Regions from separate parts of the Bradyrhizobium barranii subsp. barranii genome, predicted to be linked through region 1. Evidence: predicted binding sites of a transcription regulator. Region 1 holds the regulator's gene; each other region holds the start of a gene.
The links. The regulator PhoB, encoded in region 1, activates phosphate uptake and scavenging genes when phosphate is short. The targets are predictions, from matches to a motif close to TGTCATNNANCTGTCAT.
Positions count from the first base shown of each region.

Region 2: J4G43_RS23330 (RNA degradosome polyphosphate kinase) is a predicted target of PhoB. The motif match lies at 5,121-5,137, and genes of this name have one in related genera.
Region 3: J4G43_RS22025 (acetoacetate decarboxylase) is a predicted target of PhoB. The motif match lies at 3,700-3,716, and genes of this name have one in related genera.
Region 4: phnF (phosphonate metabolism transcriptional regulator PhnF) is a predicted target of PhoB. The motif match lies at 1,373-1,389, and genes of this name have one in related genera.

Region 1 is NZ_CP086136.1:787,427-794,527, reverse strand. It holds gene argF (ornithine carbamoyltransferase) at 1-686, opposite strand, end outside; gene J4G43_RS03875 (aspartate aminotransferase family protein) at 686-1,894, opposite strand; gene J4G43_RS03870 (GcrA family cell cycle regulator) at 2,351-2,863, shown strand; gene phoB (phosphate regulon transcriptional regulator PhoB) at 3,097-3,804, opposite strand; gene phoU (phosphate signaling complex protein PhoU) at 3,820-4,536, opposite strand; gene pstB (phosphate ABC transporter ATP-binding protein PstB) at 4,548-5,348, opposite strand; gene pstA (phosphate ABC transporter permease PstA) at 5,365-6,210, opposite strand; gene pstC (phosphate ABC transporter permease subunit PstC) at 6,212-7,101, opposite strand, start outside.
Region 2 is NZ_CP086136.1:4,916,249-4,923,349, reverse strand. It holds gene J4G43_RS23360 (autotransporter outer membrane beta-barrel domain-containing protein) at 1-1,162, opposite strand, end outside; gene J4G43_RS23355 (cold-shock protein) at 1,536-1,742, shown strand; gene purN (phosphoribosylglycinamide formyltransferase) at 1,838-2,491, opposite strand; gene purM (phosphoribosylformylglycinamidine cyclo-ligase) at 2,506-3,579, opposite strand; gene J4G43_RS23340 (CDP-alcohol phosphatidyltransferase family protein) at 3,734-4,276, shown strand; gene J4G43_RS23335 (P-loop NTPase family protein) at 4,389-5,066, shown strand; gene J4G43_RS23330 (RNA degradosome polyphosphate kinase) at 5,211-7,101, shown strand, end outside.
Region 3 is NZ_CP086136.1:4,659,958-4,667,058, reverse strand. It holds gene J4G43_RS22040 (carbohydrate porin) at 1-193, opposite strand, end outside; partial or broken gene J4G43_RS56030 (cobalt transporter) at 215-322, opposite strand; gene J4G43_RS22035 (IS256 family transposase) at 357-1,625, opposite strand; gene J4G43_RS22030 (transporter) at 1,689-2,639, opposite strand; gene J4G43_RS22025 (acetoacetate decarboxylase) at 2,753-3,535, opposite strand; gene J4G43_RS22020 (patatin-like phospholipase family protein) at 3,756-4,931, shown strand; gene J4G43_RS22015 (type 1 glutamine amidotransferase domain-containing protein) at 5,399-6,199, shown strand; gene J4G43_RS22010 (TadE/TadG family type IV pilus assembly protein) at 6,317-6,970, opposite strand; gene J4G43_RS22005 (TadE/TadG family type IV pilus assembly protein) at 6,970-7,101, opposite strand, start outside.
Region 4 is NZ_CP086136.1:949,973-957,073, reverse strand. It holds gene J4G43_RS04670 (carbon-phosphorus lyase complex subunit) at 1-222, opposite strand, end outside; gene phnH (phosphonate C-P lyase system protein PhnH) at 227-835, opposite strand; gene phnG (phosphonate C-P lyase system protein PhnG) at 840-1,304, opposite strand; gene phnF (phosphonate metabolism transcriptional regulator PhnF) at 1,424-2,155, shown strand; gene phnE (phosphonate ABC transporter, permease protein PhnE) at 2,321-3,169, opposite strand; gene phnE (phosphonate ABC transporter, permease protein PhnE) at 3,166-4,050, opposite strand; gene phnD (phosphonate ABC transporter substrate-binding protein) at 4,127-5,062, opposite strand; gene phnC (phosphonate ABC transporter ATP-binding protein) at 5,122-5,931, opposite strand; gene J4G43_RS04630 (LbetaH domain-containing protein) at 6,106-6,777, shown strand; gene J4G43_RS04625 (alpha-D-ribose 1-methylphosphonate 5-triphosphate diphosphatase) at 6,774-7,101, shown strand, end outside.

The DNA.
Region 1 (7,101 bases):
ATCGACACCCAGGTGTCGGTGACGACGCAGTCGGCGCCCTTCACGGCGGCCTCGGGATCGGTGCCGAGCACGATCGGCGCGCCGGTGGCCTTGATGAAGTCCCGCATCACCTTTTTCGGCGCAAGCTCCGGCGGCGTCGCGACATTGAGCTTGAACTTGAAGCGCTCGGCGGCATGCGCCCAGGACGCCAGCACGTTGTTGTCGTCGCCGGTCCAGGCCACCGTCCTGCCCTCGATCGGGCCGCGATGCTCTTCGTAGGTCATGAGGTCGGCCATCACCTGGCAAGGGTGCGAGCGCCGCGTCAGGCCGTTGATGACGGGCACCGTCGCATATTCCGCCAGCTCCAGCAGGGCCTCGTGATTGAGGATGCGGATCATGATGGCGTCGACATAGCGCGACAGCACGCGCGCCGTGTCGGCGATGGTCTCGCCGCGGCCGAGCTGCATCTCGGCGCCGGTCAGCATGATCGGCTCGCCGCCGAGCTGGCGCATGGCGACGTCGAACGAGACGCGGGTGCGCGTGGAGGGACGCTCGAAGATCATCGCCAGCGTCTTGCCTTCCAGCGGCTTCACCGGCTGGTGCGCTTTCTGCTTCGCCTTCATGGCGGAGGAGGCCGCGAGCATGCTCTTGAGCTCCGACAACGGGAGCTCGTTGATATCCAGAAAGTGCTTCGGGGACTTGCTCATCAGCTTGCCGCCCGATTGGTCTGACTGGACGAGATCGCGGCGCAGGCGCGTTCGAGCCGCCCGACGCTGTCCTCGATCTCGGCTTCGGTGACGATCAAGGGCGGCAGGAAGCGCACGACATTGTCGCCGGCGCCGACCGTGAGCAATTTTTCGTTGCGCAATGCCGCGCCGAGATCGCCTGACGGCACCACGGCCTTGATGCCGATCAGAAGGCCTTCGCCGCGCACTTCGCTAACGATGTCAGGATAACGATCGATCACGGAGGCGAGCTTCTGCTTGAGCAGCAGCGACATCTTCTGCACGTGATCGAAGAAGCCGGGCTTGAGCATGACGTCGAGCACGGCGTTGGCAGCCGAGATCGCGAGCGGATTGCCGCCGAAGGTCGAGCCGTGCGAGCCGGGCCCCATGCCGGCAGCCGCGTCCGCGGTCGCCAGCACCGCGCCGATCGGGAAGCCGCCACCGAGCGCTTTGGCCAGCGACATCACGTCAGGCGTGACGCCGGTGCGGCGATGCGCGAACAGATCGCCGGTGCGGCCCATGCCGGTCTGCACCTCGTCGAACGCGAGCAGCAGGCCCTTCTCGTCGCAGAGCTGGCGCAACGCCCTCAGGAAGGCGGGCGTTGCCGAACGCACGCCACCCTCGCCCTGGATCGGCTCGATCAGGATGCCGGCGGTCTGCGGACCGATCGCCTTCTTGACGGCTTCGATGTCGCCATGCGGGACCTGGTCGAAGCCGTCCATCGGCGGGCCAAACCCTTCGAGATATTTTGCCGAACCGGTCGCGGCGAGCGTTGCCAGCGTGCGGCCGTGGAAGGCGCCTTCGAAGGTGATGATGCGGTAACGCTCCGGATGGCCCTTGGAGAAGTGATGATGGCGGACGAGCTTGATCACACCTTCCAGCGCTTCGGCGCCGGAATTGCAGAAGAACACGAAGTCCGCGAAGCTTTCGTTGCACAGACGCGCGGCGAGCTTCTCGCCGTCCGGGCTCTGGAACAGGTTCGACATGTGCCAGAGTTTGGTGGCCTGCTCCTGCAACGCCTTGACCAACGCAGGATGAGCATGGCCGAGCGCATTCACCGCCACGCCCGAGGTGAAATCGAGATAGCGATCGCCATTGGTCGCAATCAGCCAGCAGCCTTCACCGCGCTCGAAACCGAGGTCGGACCTCGCGAAAACGGGGAGCAAATGCGGCGCTGCGCTGTTAGTCATGACGATCACTTGAATGTTGCGGACGGTGTGAGCGTGCATTGCGCAACGCACCATTGACCGGCCCGGAAAACGAAACGTGCCGCCTTTTAAGGGCGGCACGTATGACTATCTTATGCCTGGTGAAACCGGTGTCAATGCCGCCCGGAAAGCCTCGCGAAACGCAGAATCCGTAGTCTTGCGGTGGCGATTTTGCGTATTTCCGCCACGGAACATGTGGAAGCGAGTCGGCGGACTCTTGCGCGTGAGTCACGCCATATTGTAGCGTTTGGCTTGTCAGATACGACATCTCGTGCAGCAGCTCTGATCCTCTAAGTCCTCATGTACCGGCGTAAGCGTTCGGGCGCATCTGGTGCGCCCGGCGAGCCTTAAGGGATTCTGGCGGCACGGGTTTTTCGAAGCTTAGGCATTCGCCGTGCGGCCGCCAGGATGGCAGGCGCCGGCGAAGGAAAGGGTGCAATGACCGTTTTGACCTGGTCGGATGATCGCGTCGAGCAGCTGAAAAAGCTCTGGGAGGCCGGACTTTCGGCCAGCCAGATCGCCGCTGAACTCGGCAATGTGACCCGCAATGCCGTAATCGGCAAAGTGCACCGGCTCGGCCTGTCGGGCCGCGCCAAGAGCCCTTCATCGGCAGCGCCGCGGCCGCGCAAGGCGCGTCCGGCGCAGCACATGATGCGGGTGACCCGCCCGATCGCACGCGGCAACACCGCGCTGGCGCAAGCCTTCGAAGTCGAGGTCGAGGCCGAACCGGTCACCTACGACAACGTCGTGCCGATGAGCCAGCGGCTGTCGCTGCTGGAGCTGAACGAGGCGACCTGCCACTGGCCGGTCGGCGATCCCTCGAGCCCGGATTTCTTCTTCTGCGGCGGCAAGGCGCTCTCCGGCCTGCCCTACTGCGCCCAGCACTCGCGCGTGGCGTATCAGCCCGCGGCCGATCGCCGGCGCGCGCCGGCGAAGCCGGGTCCGCGCTGAGGTATCGGATTAGCTGACTACGAAGACGGCGCCGTCACGCGTGACGGCTCAACTCACTCGGTGTCGTCCCTGCGAACGCAGGGACCCATAATCCCGGCGCGTAGTTATTGCGCGGGATGATCACTCCGAGTCGTCGCCAAACCACTCCCTGTGGGTATGGGTCCCTGCGTTCGCAGGGACGACATTGAGGATGCGGTGGCAGCCCGCTAAATCACGTCTGCCACAGCAACCCCTTACGCCTGCTCCGCCTTCGCAAAGCGATCGTCCAGTGCGTAGCCCGCGCCGCGGACGGTGCGGATCGGGTCCTGCTCGCGGCCGAGATTGAGCAGCTTGCGCAGGCGGCCGATATGGACGTCGACGGTGCGCTCGTCGATGTAGATGTCACGGCCCCAGACGCTGTCGAGCAGCTGCTCGCGCGAGAACACGCGGCCGGGATGCTCCAGGAAGAACTCCAGCAGGCGATACTCGGTCGGACCGAGATCGATCGGCCGGCCCGAACGCGCCACGCGACGCTTGTCGCGGTCAAGCTCGATGTCGCCATAGGCGAGCACCGTGGCAAGCCGCTCGGGGCTGGCGCGCCTGAGCAGGCCCTTCACGCGTGCCAGCAGCTCCGGCACCGAGAACGGCTTGACGATGTAGTCGTCGGCGCCGGTCGCAAGGCCCCGCACCCGCTCGCTCTCCTCGCCGCGCGCGGTGAGCATGATGATCGGGAGCTGCTTGGTCTCGGGCCGGGTGCGCAGCCGCCGGCACAGCTCGATGCCGGAGAGGCCCGGCAGCATCCAGTCGAGCACGATCAAATCGGGGATATGCTCCTTGAGGCGGGTGTCGGCATCGTCGCCGCGCATCACCGTCTCGACGTCATAGCCGTCGCCTTCGAGGTTGTAGCGGAGAAGCTCGGTGAGAGCTTCCTCGTCCTCAACCACCATAATGCGTGCGCCCATGGTGTTCGTCGCTCCTTAAGTGTTCGGGACCGTCGTGGCGAAGGTCGTCATGTCGCCCTTCGGCCGCTTGTCGGTGATCGCCTGGCCCTCGATCATGTAGAACACGGTCTCGGCGATGTTGGTGGCGTGGTCGCCGATGCGCTCGATGTTCTTGGCGCAGAACATCAGATGGATGCAGAACGAGATGTTGCGCGGATCCTCCATCATGTAGGTGAGGAGCTCGCGGAACAGCGAGGTGCAGATGGCGTCGACTTCCTCGTCGCCCTTCCACACCGCCATCGCCGCCGGCAGATCGTGCGCGGCATAGGCGTCCAGCACCGACTTGACCTGCTGCTGCACGAGGTCGGTCATGTGCTCCAGGCCGCGGAACAGCTTGAGCGGATGGAAATCCGTCTCCAGCGCCGCGACGCGCTTGCCCATGTTCTTGGCGAGGTCGCCGATCCGCTCGAGATCGGTCGCGACGCGCATGGCGCCGACGATCTCGCGCAGATCCACCGCCATCGGCTGGCGGCGCGCGATGGTGAGCACGGCGCGCTCCTCGATCTTCTTCTGAAGCGCGTCGAGCTCGGCGTCGATGGTGACGACGCGCTGGCCGAGCGCGACGTCGCGGCGGATCAGCGCGTCGACGGAATCGACGATCATGCGCTCGGCGATGCCGCCCATCTCAGCGACCAGGCGCGTGAGCTCCTGGAGGTCGGTGTCGAAGGCCTTTGCGGTATGTTCAGAACCCATGTTCCGTCTCCTCAGCCGAACCGGCCGGTGATGTAATCCTGCGTGCGCCGGTCGGTCGGCGACGTGAAGATCTTGCTGGTGTCGTCGAACTCGATCAGCTCGCCGAGATACATGAAGGCGGTCTTGTCGGAGACGCGCGCCGCCTGCTGCATGTTGTGGGTGACGATCGCGATCGTGTAGTTCTCGGACAGCTCCTGGATCAGCTCCTCGACCTTGGCGGTCGAGATCGGGTCGAGCGCCGAGCAGGGCTCGTCGAACAAGATCACCTCGGGCCGCACCGCGACCGTGCGGGCGATGCAGAGGCGCTGCTGCTGGCCGCCGGAGAGCGACAGGCCGGAGGCGTTGAGCTTGTCCTTGACCTCGTTCCACAGCGCGCCGCCGCGCAGCGCCTTCTCGACGCGGTCGTCCATCTCGGACTTCGAGATCTTCTCGTAAAGGCGGATGCCGAAGGCGATGTTCTCGTAGATCGTCATCGGGAACGGCGTCGGCTTCTGGAACACCATGCCGACGCGGGCGCGCAGCAAATTGAGGTCCAGCTTGGGGTCGAGGACGTTGGTCTGGTCGAGCATGAGCTGACCGGTGACGCGCTGGCCCGGATAGAGGTCGTACATCCGATTGAAGATGCGCAGCAGGGTCGACTTGCCGCAGCCCGACGGGCCGATGAACGCCGTGACGCGGTTGGTGCCGAGCGCCAGATTGATGTTCTTCAGCGCGTGGTGCTCGCCGTAATAGAAATTGAGGTTGCGCACCGTCACCTTGGCCGGAGCTTCGGGCAGCACCGGCGCCTGGGGCAAACCACCGGCCGCGCTCATCGTACGGAAAGATCACTCATTTTGCGGTCCTCTCGGCGCTCAGAATGCGCGCGCCAATATTCAGGGCAAGAACGGTCAGGGTGATGAGCAGCGCGCCGCTCCAGGCGAGCTGCTTCCAGTAGGCGTAGGGGCTCTGCACGAAATTGTTGATGGTGACCGGCAGGTTCGCCATCGTCTTGTTCAGACCCAGGCTGAAGAACTGGTTCGACAGCGCGGTGAAGAGCAGCGGCGCGGTCTCGCCGGCGACGCGGGCGGTGGCCAGCATCACGCCGGTGATGAGGCCCGAGCGCGCCGCGCGATAGGCGATGCGCTTGATCACCAGCGAGCGCGGCAGGCCGAGCGCCGAGGCCGCCTCACGCAGTGCGTTCGGCACCAGCAGCAGCATGTCCTCGGTGGTACGCAGCACCACCGGGATGACGATGACCGCGAGTGCGAGTGCGCCGGCAATCGCCGAGAAGCCGCGCATTGGCACCACCACCGCACCATAGATGAACAGGCCGATGATGATCGAGGGCGCCGAGAGCAGGATGTCGTTGATGAAGCGGATCACCGAGGTCAGGCGGTCGTTGCGGCCGTACTCGGCGAGATAGGTGCCGGCGAACAGACCGAGCGGCGCGCCGATGCCGACGCCGAGCACGGTCATGATGATCGAACCCACGATGGCGTTGCGCAGGCCGCCCTCGGTCGAGCCCGGAGGCGGCGTGTCCGCAACGAAGAGCTCCAGGTTCAGGCCGGCAATGCCGTTGTAGAGCAGCGTCATCAGGATCAGCGCGAGCCATGTGACGCCGAAGGCAGCGGCAGCCAGGCAGAGCACACGGATGACGATGTCCATGCGGCGGCGGCGTGCGTAGATCGGGTTCATGTTACTTCCCCGCCTTCTTTTCAAGACGCATCAGCATCAACCGTGCAGCCGCGAGCACGAAGAATGTCAGCACGAACAGCAGCAGGCCGAGCAAGATCAGGCCGGACTGGTGCAGGCCGTCGCTCTCGGCGAACTCCGATGCGATCGCCGCCGAGATCGTGGTGCCCGGGGCGAAGATCGACGACGAGATGCGGAACGAGTTGCCGATGATGAAGGTCACCGCCATGGTCTCGCCGAGCGCGCGGCCGAGCGCCAGCATGACACCGCCGATGACGCCGACGCGGGTGTAGGGGATCACCACGCTGCGCACGACTTCCCAGGTGGTGCAGCCGACGCCGTAGGCGGCTTCCTTGAGCACCGGCGGCACCGTCTTGAACACGTCGACCGAGATCGAGGTGATGAAGGGCAGCACCATGATGGCGAGGATCAGCGCCGCGTTGAACAGGCTGAGATAGGACGGCGGGCCTGCGAAGATCGCGCCCAGCACCGGGACGCCGTCGAAGATCTTGATCATGAAGGGCTGGAACGTGTTGGCCAGGAACGGGCCGAGCACGAAGAAGCCCCACATGCCGTAGATGATCGAGGGAATGCCGGCGAGCAGCTCGATCGCCATGCCGATCGGGCGGCGCGCCCATTGCGGGCAGAGCTCGGTCAGAAAGATCGCAATGCCGAGACCGACCGGAATGGCGATCGCCATCGCGATGAAGGAGGTGATGAGCGTGCCGTAAATCGGGCCGAGCGCGCCGAGCACGGGCGGATCTGCCGACGGCGCCCAGCGCTGCGTCCACAGGAAGGCGAAGCCGTATTCCTTCATCGCCGGGAACGCGCCGACGATCAGCGAGATGATGATGCCACCGAGGATGAGGAGCACCGAGATCGCGGACAGCCGCG
Region 2 (7,101 bases), 4.1 Mb from region 1:
ATCTGTATTCGAAGCCGACCGTGCCCTGGTGTGACGTCAATTCGTTGCGGAACTTGCCGTCATAGTTGATGTAGAGCCGCGCGACGCTGGTGAGGCTGAGCGAGGCCGAGGCGCCGGCATCCATGCCGTAACGGCTCTCCCCGATGCCGGGAACGACGATGCTCTGGGTTCCCAGGCTGACCTGCACCGATCCCAGGTTCTGGTAGAAATTGTCGACGAACTTGCCGTAGGCCGACAGGTCCAGGATCTTCTGGTCGTAGATGAAGTAGCGCCCGATCTCCGCGCCGATCATCACGCGTGCGCGTGAGAGTGCCGTGGAGCCGACGTTCAATGGATCGAGCCCTCCGGCCTCCTGGAACGCAGCGCTGGTGGCGCGCACATATTCGAGCGCGCCCTTGGGCACGACGCGCATCTGGTCCTTGGTCCAGTAGTAGCTGATCTCGGTCAGGCCACCGTCGATCGCGGCACGATAACCCGCGGTCGCAAGACCAACGCCGGTGTCCCTGCTGGAACGGACCTTGCCGAAACCGTGCACCACTGCGAATGCCCAGGTCCACGGTCCCTTGTCGACCGAGCCGTTGAAACCGATTTGCGTCAGGTCGAGCGTCGCCGACTGGAGCGCCAGCGGCACGTCGATGTCGGTATGGCTCTGGTCGACGGAGAAGCCGAGATTGACGCCCGGCGCGCCCCGCGCGCCGAAGCCGGCGACGCCGCCAAAGGTCTTGCGCTTGTCGCCGAGGAAGTCGCCTTGCGCGTCGGTCCGGACCGAGATGCCATAGCCTTCGAACCAGGTGCGGTAGAGCGGATCCTCCGTGCTCGCCGAGGCGCCGCCCCCACCGGGATTGTTGCGCGATGCACGGTTGACGCCGCCAGAGGCCTGGTTGCCGAGCCGCTCCAGGAAATTGGAGCCAAGATAGAGCGCACTGTTGCCGGCCGACTGGTCGTAATTGGTCGCGGTCGGCGTGGGGGTCGGTGACGCCGTGGGTGTCGGGGTCGGGGTCGGGGTCGGCGTGGGCGTGGGCGTGGGACTCTGCGCGAAGGCTGATGTCCCCGACATCATCACGACGAGTCCAAGCGCCATGACGAGCGCAGCCGCGATCCGGCGGACACGGCCCAGCCCGACCGTCTGCCGTGTCCCGGAGAGCTGCAAGGCGCAGCGCATGACGACTAATCCCAAAGCAAAGTGGCGGAGCGCAAAAATGCAACACGAACGGCGCGCGCTTGCGGCGATTTGTGCCGAACTGCCACGCAGGGTCAACCGGTTGGGCGCGCTGGAGCGGGGCTATTGCCTCGATTGTGGTTCCCTTGCCACAGGTCGCAAATAGCAGACAGCGACACCCGCCGCGATCTTGAAAGCCGTGCACCGCTTGCTAACGCGCGAATTTCATGTTGCAATATTGGACACAATCGGAATTGGCCGCTCGGCTGTGCGTTTCGCGACATTGAGACTCGAACAGACTACCGGAAGCCCGTTTGTGGCGTGGCACGCGAAACTGCGGCCGCGTCTTTTTTGTATCTAGTGGAGGAGATGAGCGATGCCGCAAAAGGGCACCGTCAAATGGTTCAACCCGACCAAGGGCTATGGGTTCATCAAGCCGAACGGCAGCGATAAGGACGTGTTCGTCCATATCTCGGCCGTCGAGCGTGCCGGACTCTCGACCCTTAATGAGAACCAGGTGGTTGAATACGACCTCGTGGAGAACCGCGGCAAAGCATCCGCGGAGAACCTCAAGGTCTCCTGATTTCTCTCAAAGCTCTCGCGCGAGAGATCATGACGATGCCCCCGGCTCTGCCGGGGGATTTTGTTTGCGAAGACGAAACACGGTGCGACGGCGCTTCAGCGCACCACCGGCGATACCAGGAAATTCTCCGAGGGCCCGCTTCCGTCCGTCCTGCACACATCGCCCTCGATCCGGACCTTGCCGGTCGCTAGCAACCGCAGCGCTTCGGGATAGATGCGATGCTCCACCTCGAGAATGCGCTCCGACAGCGTAGCGCCCGTGTCGTGGTCGCTAACAGGGACTGCACCCTGCATCACGATCGGGCCAGCATCGGTCTCGGGGATCACGAAGTGCACTGTCGCGCCAGACAGTTTGACGCCGGCGCGCAAAGCCTGACCGTGCGGGTCCAAACCAGGGAATGACGGCAGCAGCGACGGATGGATGTTGAGCATCCGCCCATACCAGGCCTTGGTGAACTCGGCCGTGAACAGGCGCATGAAGCCGCCGAGACAGATCAGCTCGATGCCGTGCTGGTCGAGCGCGGCCTGCAGCAGCTTTTCGAAGCCGGCGCGGTCCTTGCCGAACGGCTTGCTTTCGATCACCAGCGTGTTGACGCCGCTCGCCTTTGCGCGTTCGAGCCCGAGAGCGTCGGCCTTGTTGGAGATGACGAGCGAGATTTCCGCTGGAAACTCCGCCGCAGCAGCGGCCCTGATCAGCGCGGACATGTTGGAGCCGCGGCCGGAGATCAGGATGGCGACGCGGCGCTTCATCACAGCGCCAGTCATCACAGCGCCAGGTCGAGGTGGCCGTTGTAGACGACGCGGTGCTCGCCCTCGGCCGGAATCACGGTACCGAGCTGCGCCACCGTTTCACCGGCATCGCTGAAGACCTGCACGACCTGATCGACCTTGTCGGGCTCGACGATTGCGATCATGCCGATGCCGCAGTTGAAGGTGCGCAGCATCTCGAGCTCGGCGATGCCGGCTTGAGCAGCCAGCCATTTGAACACCGGCAGCACCGGCAGGCGCGCCAAATCGATGCCGACGCCAAGATGGCTCGGCAGCACGCGTGGAATGTTGTCGGTGAAACCGCCGCCGGTGATGTGGGCAAGCCCCTTCACCGCGCCGGTCTCGCGGATCGCACGCAGGCAGGATTTGACGTAGAGCCGCGTCGGCGTCAGAAGCGCGCCGCCGAGCGTCATGACCGGCGCGAACGGGGCCGGCGCCTCGAAGCTGAGGCCGGACTGCTCGACGATCTTGCGCACCAGCGAGAAGCCGTTGGAGTGCACGCCAGAAGAGGCAAGGCCGATCACGGCATCGCCCGCGGCGATGTCCTTGCGCGGCAATAAGGTACCGCGCTCGGCGGCGCCGACGGCAAAGCCGCCGAGGTCGTAGTCGCCGTCCTTGTAGAGGCCGGGCATCTCGGCGGTCTCGCCCCCGATCAGGGCGCAGCCGGATTCGCGGCAGCCTTCGGCGACACCGGCGACGATCGAGGCGGTCGCCTCCGGGTCGAGCTTGCCGCAGGCGAAATAGTCGAGGAAGAACAACGGCTCGGCGCCCTGCACCACGAGGTCGTTGACGCTCATGGCGACGAGGTCGATGCCGATCCCGCCATGCAGGCCGGTCTCGATCGCGATCTTGACCTTGGTGCCGACGCCGTCGGTCGCGGCGACCAGGACGGGGTCCTTGAAACCGGCCGCCTTGAGGTCGAACAGGCCGCCGAATCCGCCGATCTCGGCGTCGGCGCCGGGCCGCGCGGTGGCGCGCACCATCGGCTTGATCAGATCGACCAGGCGGTTGCCCGCGTCGATATCGACGCCTGAATCGGCGTAAGTGAGGCCGTTTTTGCGGTCGGTCATGCCCGATTTCCAGTGGGTTTGCGGCTGGTTACGTCGAATTCCGGGGACGCGCAATGGCAAGCGTGGCGCCCCGCCCTATACTATGTAGATATCAACCGGTTCAGCCTTCAATCGGGCCGGATTCGAGGTCAGGCCGGGTGCCAGGAAGCGCCGCGTGAGTATTCCGAATATCATTACCCTGGGCCGCATCATGCTGGTCCCAATCATCGTCTGGGCCATCGTGTCGAGCCAAATGGAGGTTGCGTTCGCCGTCTTCCTCATTGCCGGCGTCAGCGACGCGGTCGACGGCTTCCTCGCCAAGCGCTTCAACATGACGAGCGAGCTCGGCGCCCTGCTCGATCCGCTCGCGGACAAGGCGCTGCTGGTCTCGATCTATCTGGCGCTGGGGATCTGGGGCGACATCCCGCGCTGGATCGTGATCCTGGTCGTGTCGCGCGACATCATGATCGTCGCCGCCGTGATCGTGTCCTGGCTGTTCGACAAGCCGGTCGAGATGAAGCCGTCGAAGGTGTCGAAGCTCAACACCGCCGCCCAGGTGGCCTACGCGGCGCTGGTGCTGGCCTCCCTCGCTTTCGGCTTCAAGCCGGCGCCCTATGATATGATCCTGATGGGCCTCGTCACGATCTTCACGCTCTCGTCCGTGTCGCTCTATCTCGTCGAGTGGCTGCGGCACATGAGTACGATCGAAGCCAAGTAGCACGATCGAGGCCAAATGAACCGGGATGCGGCCCCGCAAAAGGCCAACTCCCGCTCGATGACGTCGAATCTCTTCAAACGAAGCCGGCGCGCCGGCACGGAGCACAGCAAGCGTGGCAGGCCGCGTTCATCCCCGACAATTGGCATTCTCGCTTCCGCACGCGGAGAGCCTCAGCCGGGACAATTTTCTCGAAGGCCCCGCCAACGAAGCCGGTCTTGCCCTCATCGATGCCTGGCCTGAATGGCCGAACCGGATCATGTGGCTGGCCGGCCCGGAAGGAAGCGGCAAGAGCCATCTCGCCGCGATCTGGGCCGAGGCTTCCGGCGCCCGCTCGACCACAGCCAATGGGCTGACCGCCGAAAACGTCCCGGGCACGCTCGCCACCGGCGCGCTGGTGGTCGAGGATCTCAAGGCAAAAGAGTTCGACGAGCGGGCCCTGTTTCATCTGATGAACCTCGCCCGCGAGGATGGGGCCTACCTGCTCTTCACCGGCCGCGAGGTACCGGCGTCGATCGAGATCGAGCTGCGCGACCTGCGCTCGCGGCTGCGCGCGGTGCCTGTCATCTCGCTGCTGCCGCCCGACGACCAGCTTTTCCGCGGCCTGATCGTCAAGTTCTGCGCCGACCGCCAGCTCACCGTGGATGAGAGCGTGGTCAGCTACCTCGCCACCCGCCTGGAGCGGTCCTCGGCGGCCGCACGGGAGGCCGTTGAGCTGCTCGACAGCGAGGCCCTGCGCCTCGGTCGCCCCGTCACGCGGGCCCTGGCGGCCGAGCTGCTTCGGGACGCCTGACCCCTCCACCCTGGCTCCAAGGCCGCTTGACGCGGCGCAGCGGCGGAACATCAATGTCATCGAAACGTCATCGGACTAACACATGCTCCCGCCGGTTTTGCGCATAAGTCGCAAATTGAGGCGAACTGGATGGATCGACTTCTGATGGACTCTGCGCAAGCTGTTGAAATTAAAGAAAAAGCCCCGGAGACCGAGGGCCTGCCGGCGATTGCCTCAAGTCCCGAGCGCTTCATCAATCGCGAGCTCTCCTGGCTGCATTTCAACCGCCGCGTCCTCGAGGAAGCGGTCAATCCCAGCCACCCCATGCTGGAGCGGGTGCGATTCCTGTCGATTTCAGCGAATAACCTCGACGAATTCTTCATGGTCCGCGTCGCTGGCATCAAGGCCCAGATCCGCGAGGGCATCGCCGAGCGCAGCCCCGACGGCCTGACGCCGTCCGAGCAGCTCGCGCTGATCAACCGCACCGTCTCGCAGCTTGCCTCCGACCAGCAGGCGATCTGGCGCGACCTGCGCGGCACGCTGGCCGACGTCGGCATCGTGCTGGTCGACGGCAAGGACGTCACCAAGGCGGAACGGACCTGGATCGAGGACTACTTCCTCAACAACGTGTTTCCGCTGTTGACCCCGCTCGCGATCGACCCGGCTCACCCCTTCCCGTTCATTCCGAGCCTCGGCTTCACCATCGCGCTCCAGCTGACGCGCGCCGCCGACGGCAAGCAGATGAACGCGCTAATTCGTATGCCCGGCAAGATCGACCGCTTCATCCGGCTGCCGGCCGAGGGCAAGGTCGTGCGGCTGATCTCGCTCGAGCAGGCGACCGGGCTGTTCATCAACCGCCTGTTCCCCGGCTACAATCTCCACGGCCAGGGCGCCTTCCGCATCATCCGCGACTCCGAGCTCGAAATCGAGGAAGAGGCCGAAGACCTCGTTCGCCTGTTCGAGACCGCTCTGAAGCGCCGCCGCCGCGGGTCGGTGATCCGGCTCGAGATCGACGGCAAGATGCCGGAGGAGCTGCGCAGCTTCGTGCAGCATGCGCTGTCGGCCGCCGACGACGAGGTCTTCCTGGTCGACGGCGTGCTCGCCATGAACGAGCTCTCGCAGCTCACCCGCCTCGACCGGCCCGATCTCGAATTCACCCCTTACGTACCGCGCCATCCCGAGCGCGTGCGCGAGCATGGCGGCGACATCTTTGCCGCGATCCGGCAGAAGGACCTCGTCGTCCATCATCCCTACGAATCCTTCGACGTGGTCGTGCAGTTCCTGCAGCAGGCCGCCCGCGATCCCGATGTCGTCGCGATCAAGCAGACGCTGTACCGCACCTCCAACAACTCGCCGATCGTGCGCACGCTGGCGGAAGCCGCCGAAGCCGGCAAGTCCGTCACCGCGCTGATCGAATTGAAGGCGCGCTTCGACGAGGAGGCCAACATCCGCTGGGCGCGCGACCTCGAACGCGCCGGCGTGCAGGTCGTCTACGGCTTCCTCGAACTGAAGACGCACGCGAAGCTCTCGATGGTGGTGCGCCGCGAGGGCGGCGGCCTCACCACTTACGTCCACACCGGCACCGGCAATTATCACCCCGTCACCGCACGTATCTACACCGACCTCTCCTACTTCACCTCGGATCCGACCATCGGCCGCGACGCGGCGCGCGTGTTCAACTTCATCACCGGTTATGCCGCGCCGAGCGATCTGGAAAAGATGGCGGTGTCGCCGCTGACGTTGCGCAAGCGCATCATCGAGCACATCCAAGGCGAGACCGCGCATGCGCGGCATGGCCGACCCGGCGCGGTCTGGATGAAGATGAATGCGCTGGTCGACCCCGACATCATCGACGCGCTCTACGAGGCCTCGCAAGCCGGCGTCCAGCTCGAGCTCGTCGTGCGCGGAATCTGCTGCCTCAGGCCCGGCATTCCAGGCCTGTCGGAGAACATCCGCGTCAAGTCGATCATCGGGCGCTTCCTGGAACACGGCCGAATCTACTGTTTCGGCATGGGCCAGGGCCTGCCGAGCGCGAAAGCGGCTGTGTATATCTCCT
Region 3 (7,101 bases), 3.9 Mb from region 1:
CGATATAGGTGGCGCCGAAATTCAGGCCCTTGTTGGCGAGCCCGTCATGCCATTCGTTGAACCATTTCGGCGCCAGCCATTCGGCCGCGCTTTCGTCCTTGGCGCCGGCGAGCGCGCCGGTGCTCGCCACCGTTGAGGCCAGCACTATCGCGGCCGCATTTCGCAGCGGAAATCTGTGGGACGTGCCGATCACGGCTGATACCGGCTGCGTACGCTACCTGAAGATACCCGTGCGTCGCATGAACAGATAGGCCGCGCCGACCGACGAGGCCATCAGGAGCGCCGCCCAGAGAAATCCGCTCTCGACGTCGGTGAGCGGCAGGGAGCTATGGCTGATTTTGGGTGACGCGGCCTGATCAGGCGGCGTGGCTTTCAGTGTTCGGAATGACTTCGATTCCGTCGATGAACTTTACACCGGCGATGACTTTCGGCAACTGGTTCGTGCTCTTCAATCGCCGCCAGGTCTTCGATGCGGCGTCGATGAGCTTGAACACCATCAGCTTCGCAGTTTGTTGCGACAGCGATCCCTTGGTCCGCACCGTTCGGTGGCGCACCGTGGCGAAGACGCTCTCGATCGGGTTCGAGCTGCGTAGGTGGATCCAGTGCTCAGCAGGGAAGTCGAAGAAGGCGAGCAGCGCATGGCGATCCTTGATCAGGCACTCCACCGCACGTCCGTATTTGACGTGGTATTTCTCGACGAAGACGTCGATCGCGGTTTCAGCTTCGGCCCGGTGTGGGGCCAGATAGATGTTCCGCAGGTCGTTCTTCATGGGGCCCTGCACGGATTTGGCGACCTTGTCGAGTACGTTGCTCACTTTATGGCACCAGCATCGTTGGTGCCGCGTGCCGGGAAAGGCCTCGTCCAGTGCCTTCCAGAAGCCGAGGGCGCCGTCGCCGATGGCGAGTTGCGGGGCAATCCGTAACCCGCGTTGCCGCAGGTCGATCAGGAGTTCGCGCCAGCTCTGCGCGCTCTCGCGCACGCCGACCTGGAAGCCGATCAGCTCCTTCTTGCCTTCCGGCGTGGTGCCAATCAGCACCAGCATGCATTCGCTGTGATCTTCCATGCGGGCCTGCAGGTACACGCCATCGGCCCAGATGTAGACATAGCGACGCGCCGACAGATCGCGTCTCTGCCAGCGTTCGTACTCGACCTGCCAATCGGCCTTCAGGCCGGCGATCACCGAAGGCGACAGGTTCGGCGCATCCTTGCCGAGCAGCGCCGAGAGCGCCTCCTGGAAGTCGCCGGTCGAGATGCCGCGCAAATAGAGGACCGGGATCAAGGCATCCAGGCTCTTCGTCCGCCGCGCCCATAGCGGCAGGATTGCCGAACTGAAGCGGAGGCGGTCGCCTGGCCCGCTCGCTCCGCGGTCGCGGACCTTGGGACGAGCGACCTCCACCGGACCGATGCCGGTCGCAATCTCGCGCACCGGACCGTGCCCATGTCGGACCAGGCGCGCTCGACCGTCGGGCAGCGTCAGATTGGCCTTGCTGGCCAGAAACGCGCCAACCTCGATCTCGATCGCCCTGGCAAGCAGGTCCCGCGCGCCGGCTCGAACGATATCGGTCAGTGGATCATCAACCGCGGACGGCTGACGGAAAGCAAGAACATTGGTAGTCTCGGTCATGGCGTATCGCTCTCCTCGAGAGGTTCTGGCAGGCTCGTCACCCGCCTCGATACGCCGCCTTCCTCACACCGTCATCACCCAGATTCCGCCATAGCTCAGCGGCAGGCCCTTGGTGTTCATGCCGAAGATGCCGGTGATCAAGGTCGGCGGCAGCAGCAGCGAGGTCACGATGGAGAGCGTGTGGAGGTGGTGGTTGCTTTCCTCCTCGTTCTTGAAGCGCAGCTCCTCCTCGAGCAGGCGGCTGCGTTCGCGGAGCTCGACGATGTCGTGATCGAGCCCGTCCAGCCGCTGCGCCAGCTTGCCGGCGTGGATGCGCAAGGCCGGCGCGAGATGATCGGTGTTCTTCTGATCGAGCCGGTGGAACAGCACGCGCAGGCCGGTGAGCTGGCGATGCAACCTGACGCAGGTCCGGCGCAGCCGGCCGAGATTGCGGCGCATCTCCGGCTTGGCGTCGTCGGCCAAAATCCGCTCCTCGATGTCGTCGATCTCCTGGCCGAGCTTGTCCGCGATCCGGTCCAGTGTGTCGGCGACCTCGTCGACGATCTTTTCCAGGAGATGGGCGACGTTGTCGACGCGGTAGCCGCCTTCGAGCACGCGCCGCGTCGCATCGGCCGAGCACAACGCCTGATGCCGGCCGCTGACGAGAAGATGCTCGGTCATGGCGAAACGCAGGAACGCGGTCTCTTCCGTCGCGCTGTCGATGTCGCGCACGAGATCGGAGAAGACGCCGTAGACGCAGTGGTCGATGACGTGAAGCTGCTGGAAAGTGTCGTTGGACAGCAGGAGGTCACGCGCGAGCGGCGGCAGCTGTGACGCCGCGATCCAGGGCCGCGCGCGCGCATCGGTCAGATTGAAATGCAGCCAGAGCCGGCCGTCATGGCTGAACTCGATCGGCTGGTCGATCGGCAGCGCCTCGGCACTGCCGTCGCCGTGCAGCCGGAACGCCCAGACCAGGCCGGGAATGGCGGGCACGGAATCCGATATCGCGCTGACAAGCTTCGCCGGCTCAGCCATGGCCAACCCCAACCGTCAACAAATGCCCCGCTTCCGGAAGATGGCTGACGGCATCTTCCGGACCTCTCACGGGTACTCAATTACGGCTTTGTTACAGTTTGATGATGGCCGCCCTACTCCGCGGCCCGCCCCGTCGCGGCCATCGCCTCGGCCTCCTTGACGTAGTCGTGCACGACGCGGCCGAACGGCAGCGTGAGATCGGCGATGTAGTGGTGCGCGCCCAGGCAGCGGCGAACCGGGAAATCCGCGACCGGCGCGTTGACATGCGGCACCAGATGCAGCCGGCCGGGCCCCATCCAGGAGCCCTTCGGCACGATGTCGATGAGGTTGATCGCGACGAGCTGACAGACTTCGAGACGGCCGTCGACGCCCGGAATCATCTTCAGATTGATCTGCGTCTTCGACAGCGTCGCACGGGTGCGATCGCCGTTGCCGGCCATGCTCTCGTGCTTGTAGCCCATCGTGCCCATGGCGACGAGCTGGCCGGCATATTCCAGCGTGCCCGTCAGCGTGTCCTTGACGATCTCGAGCTTGGGATGGGCGTATTTCTTGGGAAAGCCCCAGATCTCGCGGCCCGCCGCGATCGGCGGATCGTCGTCGAGATACATCTGCGAGACGAAATTGACCTCCTCGCCGTTGAGGCGCGCGGGGATGACGAGGCCGGATTCGGTGTAGCTGCCGAAGCCTGAGGAGTCCGGCATCTTGATCCATTCGTAATGCACGATCGGCTGGTCGATCGGCTCCAGCGGCTCAGGCAGGCCGGCGCGGATCAGCTCCGGATCGGTCTCGTTGGTGATGACGAGGAATTCGCGGTTGACGAAGCGATAGGGCCCGGCCGGATAGCTCGGCCCCGCCGCCGGCATGGACGGAAGTCTCAGCACGTCTTCCCTGCGCATCCTGATCTCCTGTGTGTGATGCCCGCCCGGCGGCGTCAGGCCTGGATCGCAAATTGCTAGCCACCGTCATTGACCGCGATGTGAAGGATTTCCGTCAGGCGCACGACCTCCCGCCATTCCCGCTGCGGTCGGCCTGCATACAGACGATGCATCGGCGCTGAAATTGTCATCACGCCGTCACTGCCGGACGCAATCGTTTGGTCCACGCTAGGAGGCACCCATGGACGCCCGCACGTCGCAACCGGCTCATCAGACGCATCAGCCTCCCGCACGGGGCTGGCGCCCCGAACGCTGCGACCGCGTCGCGCTGGTGCTGCAAGGTGGCGGCGCGCTCGGCGCCTACCAGGCCGGCGTCTACCAGGCGCTGCACGAAGCCGGCATCGAGCCCGACTGGGTCTGCGGTGTTTCAATCGGTGCAATCAATTCCGCCATCATCGCCGGCAACAAGCCGGAGAAGCGGCTGGAGGCGCTGCGCATCTTCTGGGAGCGCATCACCAACCGCAAGATCTGGCATTACACGCCCGACGGCGACATCTTCCGCCAGTGGCGCAATCTCACCAGTGCGTGGATGACGTCGGCGATGGGCCAGCCCGGCTTCTTCACCCCGCACCAGGTCAATCCCTGGTTCAGCCCGGTCGGCGCGCGCACCGCCACCAGCTATTACGACACGATGCCGCTGAAGGAGAGCCTGCTGGAGCTCGTCGACTTCGACCTCATCAACGAGAAGAAGGTCCGCTTCGCGGTCGGCGCGGTCAACGTGCTCTCGGGCAACTTCATCTATTTCGACAACTCCCATGACGAGATCGAGCCGGAGCACATCATGGCCTCCGGCGCCCTGCCCCCGGCGCTGCCGATGGTGCGGATCGGCACCGATCATTTCTGGGACGGCGGCATCGTCTCCAACACGCCGCTCCAGCATTTGCTCGACCAGGAGGACGCGCTCAACTCGCTGGTGTTCCAGGTCGACCTGTTCAGCGCGCGGGGCGTGCTGCCGCGCTCGATCCAGGACGTAATGGCCCGCCACAAGGACATCATGTATTCCTCGCGCACGCGCCACAACACTGACGTCTACCGCCGCACCCACAACCTCAAGGTTCTGCTCTACAAGGCGCTGGCGAAAGTCCCGGACGAGCAACTCTGCGACGAGGATCGTAGCCTCAAGGCAAGCCTGCGCAACATGCCGGAGATCGCGATCCTGCACCTGATCTACCAGCAGAAGGCCTATGAGGGCGACGCCAAGGACCACGAATTCTCGGGGACCTCGATGCGCGAGCACTGGACGAGCGGCTACGAGGACACCAAGCGCACGCTGAAGCGCCGCGACTGGATCAAGATGCCGGACGAAGGCATGGGCCTCGTGGTGCACGACGTGCACCGGGAGACGGAGAGCGCGTAAAGCACCTCGCGCGGGCTGCTCCAAACAAAAACTGCGAAAACAACCCCATGCACAGTAGCCGGCGCGTGGCGGATCAATGACTTACGTTTTACCGAAGTAAACTTGACTCGTCGGGCAAAACAGGAGCATGATGGCATCATTGCAAAATCGCACGATGTATCCGCTCCAGGCCGATCGCGCCACATGGTCAGACTACGCCGCATCCCCTAAATTGCGCGCGGAATGACGTTGGGAGGCTGGCTTGCGCGCCATCAGCGAAGCCGCTTACTTCTTCGGCAGCGACAGATTATTCCCTCCGCAGGAGCCTTCGGGGCGAGCTTGCGGAGCGAAGCGGCGTGCTCCGCCCGATCTGCTCCAGTCGTTGCTTGAAACGCCAGAACGGTCGTCGCGTCAGGTTGCCGTTCGCGTCGGCCGGATTGTTATGAAGTTCTAACCGCAAGACGATCAAGCAAATCGCAGGAGACACCATGTCCAAAGGAAAAGTGCTCGTTGTCGGCTCCAATGCCACCCGCATCGAAATCCAGGGCGGCGGCACCGGACCGACCGGCCAATACCTCAATGAAACCGTCGTGCCGGCGATGGCCGTGATCGATGCCGGCTACGAGGTGGTGCTGGCGACGCCGAACGGCAAGCAACCGTACATCGATCCGGCCTCCGATCATGCGGCCCATTTTGACGGCGACGAGAAGGCCTACCGGCGGGGACGCGACTTCTTCGACAAGGACCCGGCGATGACCAACGTCCATACGTTGCGCGCGATCGTGGACGGAGGACTGGATCAATACGCCGCCGTTTTTGTCCCCGGCGGGCAGGGCCCGGTCGTCGACCTCATGCAGGATCCCGAGCTCGGCAAGATTCTGCGATATTTCCACGAACGGAAGAAGATCACGGCGCTGCTCTGCCACGGACCGATCGCAACTCTGGCCGCCCTGCCCGACGCCAAGGCCTATCGCGCCGCCCTGATCGCCGGCGACAAGGCCAAGGTCGCGGAGCTGGGCAAGGGCTGGCAATATGCGGGATACAAGATGACGGTGTTCACCGCCTCGGAAGAGATACCGATCGAGGAGCAGTTCCTGCACGGCAAGATCTACTTCACCATGCCGGACGCGCTGGGAGCTGCGGGTGCCGAGGTCAGCCGAAGCGCCGTCGACTTCGAGCCTTACGTCGTCGAGGACCGCGAGCTGATCACCGGCCAGAATCCGCGGTCCGACCATCCCATCGCGGCAAAGCTGATCGCAGCGCTCGACCGCGCCACTGTGGCGGCGTAAGCGTTTACTCCAATGTCATCCGGCCCGGTGCGCAATTGCGCACAGGGGCCGGGAGGAAATCGGGACGGAAGCGTGCCTCAGCGGCATCCGGCTTCTTTCGGACCGCGTTCCGTGAAACTAACAGGTCTTCTGCTGCAAGTGCTGCACGCAGGTGCAGGTCTTCGCCGCCGGATATTTCACGTCGTAATAGGGAAAACTCGACGTGGCGGGGGTGTTCGTCGAGCAGCGGGGGAACAGGTAATAGCTGTCGGACAGCTTCACCGTGCCAGCGGTCGTGAAGCCGAGGTTGGGCGCGTAGTCGTAGGACACCTCGCTCAGAATGAGCGAGATGTTGGCATTGCTGGTGCCGCCCGGCGCGGTAAAGGACGACAAGGTCATCTGCTGACCGGCGGCCCTCGCCCCCGACGTACTGGTCGACTTGCTCCATTGCACCGTCGCGTTGCCATTGCTGTCGGTCGAGACCTCGGAGACCGTGATCGTCATCAGCGAGGTGCTGCCGTTCTTGATGGGATAGGGAGCCATGATGGAGCTCGCCGCAGCGAGAATGCCGTCCATCTGGGTCGACGTGACGGCCGTGTTCTGCGAGATCATGTCGGCAACGCTGTGCGCAGTCGCGCTGACCTTGACGTTCATGGCGAGCCCGTTCCCGAGCTCGACGCCGCCGACATAGAGCACCAGCATGAACGGCGTCACGACGGCGAACTCCGTCGCTGCAACAGCGCGTACATCGGTCAACATCTGCCGAGCGCGAGACGACAGGGCGGAGATCATCAGGTAGCTCCTGGCTCGTTCTGGAACGCGGCGGACGACATGAGCAGCCGGTTGCCATTGCTAAGGTTCGAGAGATTGAAGCCGAGCGGCCCGAGCACGACCGGCCAGACATACATGACGCGGAGAACGAC
Region 4 (7,101 bases), 160 kb from region 1:
CGCCTCGATCAGATCCCCGCGCGCCTGCTTGATGGCGAGCGCCGCGAGCTCGCGGTCATAGAGCGACCCTTCGCTCATGACGCGGTCCACGGCGAGCCCAAGCTGCTCCGAGATCTGGTCGAGCGTGACTTCGGAAACGCTCTGGTCGCCACGCCGCGCATTGGCGAGCAGGCGATGGGCGTTCTCGATGGCGCGCTCGCCGCCTTTGACTGCGACATACATGCGACTAGCTTCCCTTGTTCACGACACGCGTGGTGCGCGGGATCGCAATCACGGCATCATCGGCGACCAGCACCAAATCGATGCCGCGCGGAAACAGCGCTTCGTTGAACTGCAGCCGTTCGAACAGGTCGAAAGGCCTGATCGAGGCCTGAAGCGTCGCGACACCGTCGATGCCGGGGCCACGCAGTTCGAAACTGCGCCCTGCATCCAGGCTCTCGACCTGAAGGATCACCGTGGTCGAACGATCCGGATACTCATTCGTGCCCAGCGCGAAGCGTTCGAGCGACGGCAGCGCCGCGCCGTCGCTGATCAGCGCGAAACTCGCGATCGAAGAGTCCTGCACCACCGGCGCGCCGGTGTGGAACTTAAGCCATTTCACCACGTCCGACCTCTCCGCCATCCGGGCATCGAGCCAGAGCGGCGTGTCGTGATCGAACAGCGTCAGCGCGATCGCGGCAGTGCCGCGCATCGTTGGCTCGGGCGCTCCCGCCATCGGCACGATGCGCTGGACCGAGCCCGGCCGCGCCATCGCGTCCATGACGGAACGAAAGGTCGATTGCGCCGACAACACCTTGTCGACGAAACCCGGCGGTAGTTCCGCAATCGTGGTCATGGCCTCACCCCTCACCGCGCACCATGGTGTAGAAATCAACCTTCGTCGCGGCGGTCTCGGCCGCCGCCTGCTTGCGCTGGATCATAAGCTGCTCGCGCAACGGCGCGATAACGTCACGCTCCACCGCCTCACCAAAATCACTGGACTGCGCCAGCGCGTCGCACAGCGCGATTAGCCGCGCCTTCTCGCCGTCGCGCCCTAGCGTGTAGCCGAAGCCGACCTCGCCGCTTGCGAGCCGGACCGCCGCGCGGGACACCGTGGCTTCACCGAGATTGAACGGCGCACCGTCGCCGCCGACCCGGCCGCGCAGCATGACGAGACCGCTTTCCGGCGCGCGCAGCTCCTGATGCGCCGGCAGGGCGAGAGCGCGGAGGCGAGCGGCGATCTCGCCCGCCTCCGCGTGCGCCAGCACGGCCATCGCGGCCTTGCGCTGGACTTGCTGGTTGTTGTGCTGGGTCACCAAATCCACCGAGCTTTTGACAGAACTTGCCGAATCGAAGTTGTCTATGATAATAGACAACTTGATACGGAAGCGCCATGACTGTTTCGTGACAAACGTGTGATTTCTGAAGTAGGCTTCTCGGCGACATGAGCATGCAGGACACAGCCTCTTCGGGCGTCGCGCTGTGGCGCCTCGTTGCCGACGGCATCGAGCGCGGCATCGCCGACGGCCGCTTTGCGGCCGGCGACAAGCTGCCGGGCGAGATGGAGATCGCCGAAACCTATCGGGTGAACCGCCACACCGTGCGGCGCGCGCTGGCCGCGCTTGCCGAGCGCGGCATCGTGCGCGCCGAACGCGGCAGCGGAACCTATGTCGAGGCGCAGCGCCTCGCTTATCCTTTGCGCTCGCGCACCCGCTTCTCAGAGATCGTCGGCGCCGACGGCCGCGAACCGCATGGCCGGCTGATCGAGGCGTCCGACGATGTCGCGACCCGCGAACTGGCGCGCGAACTTGGATTGAAGGCCGGCGCGCCGCTGGTGCGGATCGAGGCGATCCGCCTCGCCGACCGCACGCCGATCTGCGTCTCCACCACCTGGCTGTCAGCGGAATTGTTCCCGGGCGCGGGCGAGGTGTTCGCCGCGACGCGCTCGATGACGAAACTGCTCGAGCACTACGGCGTCCGCGACTACAGCCGCGGCGCGACCCGGATCACCGCCGGCATCGTGGACGCAACCGATGCCGCGCGGCTCGATTTGCCGCTGGGACGGCCGATCCTGGTGGTCGACGCCACCGACCACGATCTCGCCGGCAAGCCGCTGGTGACGAAGCATTCGCGGTTCGCGGCGGAGCGGGTGGAGTTTCTGGTGGAGAACGGGTGAGCGGCGCTCTCTTCCCCTATCCCCTTGTGGGAGAGGGTGGCGCGTCGCGAAGCGACGAGACGGGTGAGGGGTATGTCTCTGCAAACACCGATCTGAGTTTGAGGAGGCAGACCCCTCATCCGGCGCTTCGCGCCACCTTCTCCCACAAGGGGAGAAGGAAGAAAGCTACGCCACCGCCCTGCGCCCAATAATCGCAAAGCGCAGCTTGCTCGAGATGAAATCGATCGCGGCGACGGCGACCAGGATCATCAGGATCAGGAACGACACCCGCTGCCATTCCAGCACGCGGATCTGCTCGGCGAGCTGGAGGCCGATGCCGCCGGCGCCGACGATGCCGATGATGGTGGCCGAGCGCGTGTTGGATTCGATGAAATAGAGCACCTGGCCGGCGATCACGGGCAGCACCTGCGGCAGCAGGCCGAAGCGGATTTCGTGCAAAGCGCTGCCGCCGGAGGCGCGGACGCCTTCGACCTGCTTCTGGTCGGCGCCTTCGATCGCCTCCGAGAACAGTTTTCCGAACGCACCGAAATCCGACACGGCGATGGCGAGCACGCCGGCGAACGGGCCAAGCCCGACCACATTAATCCACACCAGCGCCCAGATCAGCGTATCGACGCCGCGGATCGAATCGAGAAAACGCCTGATAGGAAAGCGCAGGATCTGCGAGGGTATGACGTTGCGAGCGGCGAGCAAGCTGACCGGAAGCGCGAACACCGCCGCGAGCGTCGTGCCGAGCAGCGCGATCGACAGCGTCTCACCCAGCGCTTTCAGATAGACCGGGAGCGAAGAGCCGGGATCGGGCGGGATCATCATCAGGCTGATCCAGCCGAGCTGGCTCAGCCCTGCGAAGAATCGCGACGGGGAGAAGTCGAGATCGACGAGGCCGTAGACCAGAATCGCAAACGCCGCGACGATCATCGCCGGCATCGCGAGCCGCGCCGAAGCGGGGCGGTCGAACACATCGGGGTAGCGCGCGCGAAGCTCTCGCGTGTCGACCTCCTGCGGCCTCGTCACGTCCGTGCCTCCTTGCCGAACAGACGGCCGCGCAGCCAGCCCGTGGTGATGTCGATGATGAAGACCGTGATGATGATGGTGAGCAGGATGGCACTGACGTCGGAGTAATAGAACTTACGGATGGCGACGACGAGCTCCTGGCCGATGCCGCCGGCCCCGACGAAACCCATCACGGAGGCTTCACGGACGTTGATCTCGAAGCGCAGCAGCGCGTAGCTGGCATAGCCCGCCGTCACCTGCGGCACGATCGCAAAGCGCATGCAGGAGAGCCAGCTCGCGCCGGTCGAGCGGATGCCTTCGACCGGCTTCATGTCGGCGTTCTCGACGATCTCGGAGAACAGCTTGCCGAGCGCTCCGGTGGTGTGGATCGCGATCGCGAGCACGCCGGCCATCGGCCCGAGGCCGAACGCGATGACGAAGATCAGCGCGAAGACGATGCCCGGCACGGTGCGGGCGAATTCGAGCAGGCGACGCACCACGAAGCGCAGCCAGGGCGACGGCGAGGTGTTCTCGGCCGCGAAGAAATTCAAGGCGAAGGCCAAGGTCGCGCCGATCAGCGTGCCGACATAGGAGATCAGCAGCGTCTCGCCCAGCATCTTCAGCCATTTGCGCCAGCCCCACAGCCACTCGCCAGCATCGGTCCAAACCCGCTGGCCGCTGTCCAGCGTGAGGATGCGATCGAAATAGCTGATGAAATTGCCGAAATGGGCAAAGAAGGTGCGCAGGTTCACTTCCGCGCCGATCGCGGCAAGAAACAGCGCTGCGGCAAAGATCACCAGCCCCAACAGGAGTCGGAGTCGCTTGCGCGCGACCGCCTGGCGATAGGCCGCGTTCAGCACGGCGAGCTGCTGCTCGGGAAGGATCGAAACCGCGACGGTCATCTGGCCAGGAAAGGTGGTCGATCAAAGAGAAAGAGCCGGGTCCATCGACCCGGCTCCAGTGCTATCGTCCCGAAACTCAGGACGCCTTCTTCTTACGCAGTGCATCGACGAACTTGATCAGCTCGATCGTGCCATCCCAGTCCTTGGTGGTGGCGGGATGAAAACCCTTCTTCTGGCCGTCCTGGAGGCGATCGAAGGCCGCCTTGTCCTTGGCCGGCGCGTCGAAGAACGCCTTGGCGATCGCCGCCTTGGCATCTTCCGGCAGGTCGGAATTGTAGGCGTAGGGGCCGTTGATGATCGGTGCCGACTTGTGGATGATGCGGAAATCGTCCTTCTTCATCGGCGAGCCGTCGGCATTCTTCAGCATGCCCTTGGTCAGCATCTGCGCCAGCGTGGAATCGTCATCGCTGGTCCACTGGTTGGCCGCAACGTCGACCGTGCCCTGCGCCAGCGCCAGGATCGCGTTCTCGTGGCTGCCGGTGAAGACGACCTTGCTGAAATAGGTGTCGGCGTCCGTGATACCCATCTTGTCGAGCTCGAAGCGCGGCACGTTGTTGCCGGAGGTCGAGTTCGGATCGACGAGGCCGAGGTTCTTGCCCTTGAGCTGGTCGACGCTCTTGTAGGGGCTGCTCGCCTTGACGAAGAACACCGAGTAGTAGCCGGTCGAACCGTCGGCGTTGATGTCGTTGGCGAAGGCATCGGTCTTGACGCCGGTCAGGCGGGCGCGGGCGAACGACGCCGAGCCGTAGCTGGCGATATGGATGTTGCCGGCGCGCTGGCCCTCGATGACGGCGGCGTAGTCGTTGGCGATGCGCAGCGTGACCTTCACGCCCAATTCCTTGGAGAGATAGTTCATGAACGGCGCCCAGCGCTCGGTCACGCCCGAGGCGTTTTCCGCCGGAATGACCGCGAAGGTCAGTTCGGGATATTTGGCTTTCCAGTCGTCGGCGGAGGCCGAGGTCGTGAACGCGAGCGCGGCGGCGCCGGCAAGAACGAGTCTGCGAGTGATCATGATACCCTCTTCATCGGTTGGGGTCGGTTGACGCAAAAATTGGCAACTACAGGCGCGGCTCAGGCGGCCGCGGCCGTTCCGAGCGCCGGCACGCCCTCAGGCGCCGGCACGGGCATTCCGCCCATGACGTCGGAGGCTTCGAGATCGTAGAGCTCGCGCGCGACGTGGTCGGTCAATTCGGCCGGCGCGCCGTCGAACACCACGCGCCCCTGCGCCATGCCGATCAGGCGATCGCAATAGGTGCGGGCTAGATCGAGCGAATGCAGGTTGCAGAGCACGGTGATGCCGAAATGCTTGTTGATGCGCAGCAGCGCATCCATCACGATCTTGGTGTTGCGCGGGTCGAGCGAGGCGATAGGCTCGTCGGCGAGGATGATGTCGGGCTGCTGCACAAGCGCGCGGGCGATCGCAACGCGCTGCTGCTGGCCGCCGGAGAGCTGGTCGGCACGCTGGGCGGCGAGCGAGGCGATATCGAACTGCTCTAGCGCCGACATCGCCAGCGCCTTGTCGTGCTCGGGCCATGTCTGCGTCAGCGAGCGCCAGGCCGGCATCGTGGCAAGACGCCCCATCAGGACGTTGGTCAGCACATCGAGCCGGCCAACCAGGTTGAACTGCTGGAAAATCATCGCCGAGCGCGCCCGCCACTGCCGCAGCTCCTTGCCGCGCAGCGCGGTGACGTCGAGGCCGTCGAACAGGATACGGCCCTGCGTCGGCGTCGCCAGGCGATTGATCATGCGCAGCATGGTCGACTTGCCGGCGCCGGAGCGCCCGATCACACCGACGAAGCCGCCGGGGGAGATTTGAAACGAAGCGTCGTCCACCGCGGCTTTTGCGCCGAAGCGGCACGTCAGACCTTCAACCACCAGCATAGAGGGCTCCAGAGTAGCTGGCTGCCACCGCTAGCGCCGGCACTTGACACTTGTGTGACACGCGGATCGCGGTGCGGCGATCCTACACACCTCTTCCCCTGTCATCGCATCGTCATGACGTTGTCATCAGGGCGCTCGAAGAGGTACGCCCGCCCTCGACCTATCGGATGTAGCATGGCCGGCAAGGCGCTCTCGGTTCAACCGACCATCGACCCTTCGGCGAAGCTGCATGAGACCAGGCTCGGCACCTATACCGAAGTCGGTGCGCGCACGATCCTCACTGAAGTCACGATGGGCGACTACTCCTATGTCGTGAACGACGCCCAGATCACCTACACCACCATCGGAAAATTCTGCTCGATCGCGGCGATGACGCGCATCAATCCCGGCAATCATCCGATGCATCGCGCCACGCAGGCGCATTTCACCTATCGTTCCAGCGCCTACTTCGAAGGCGAGAGCGACGACACCGAGTTCTTCGACTGGCGGCGCCAGCATCACGTTCATATCGGCCACGACGTCTGGATCGGCCATGGCGCGATCGTGCTGCCGGGCCGCAACATCGGCACCGGCGCGGTGATCGCGGCGGGCGCCATCGTCACCAAGGACGTGCCGGCCTACACCATCGTCGCCGGCAATCCGGCGCGCATCGTGCGGCGGCGGTTCTCGGAAGACGTCGCCGGACGGCTGGCCCGACTCGCCTGGTGGGACTGGGATCACGACAAATTGCGTGAAGCACTGCCCGATTTCCGCAAACTCGGGATTGAAGATTTCCTCTCGGCATATGAAGCACGGGCAAGCTCCCTCACCCGTTCCCCTGCCAGCAAACGAAGCGTGGTCGCTTGACAGACATCTTCCTTGAGGGCGGCCGGGCCCTGATCGGCTCCGAGCTCGTCGAAACTTCCATTCTGGTGTCCGGCGCGGACATTGCGCAGGTCGATGCCTCTCGCGGCCGTGCGCGGCTGGCGATCGATGCGCGCAACCTGCTGGTGCTGCCCGGCATCGTCGATCTGCATGGCGATGCCTTCGAGCGCCAGATGATGCCGCGCGCCGGCGTCGACTTCCCGATCGACGTCGCGCTCGCCGACAGTGACCGCCAGGCGATCAGCAACGGCATCACCACGGTGTTTCACGCCACGACCTGTTCGTGGGAGCCGGGCCTGCGCAGCG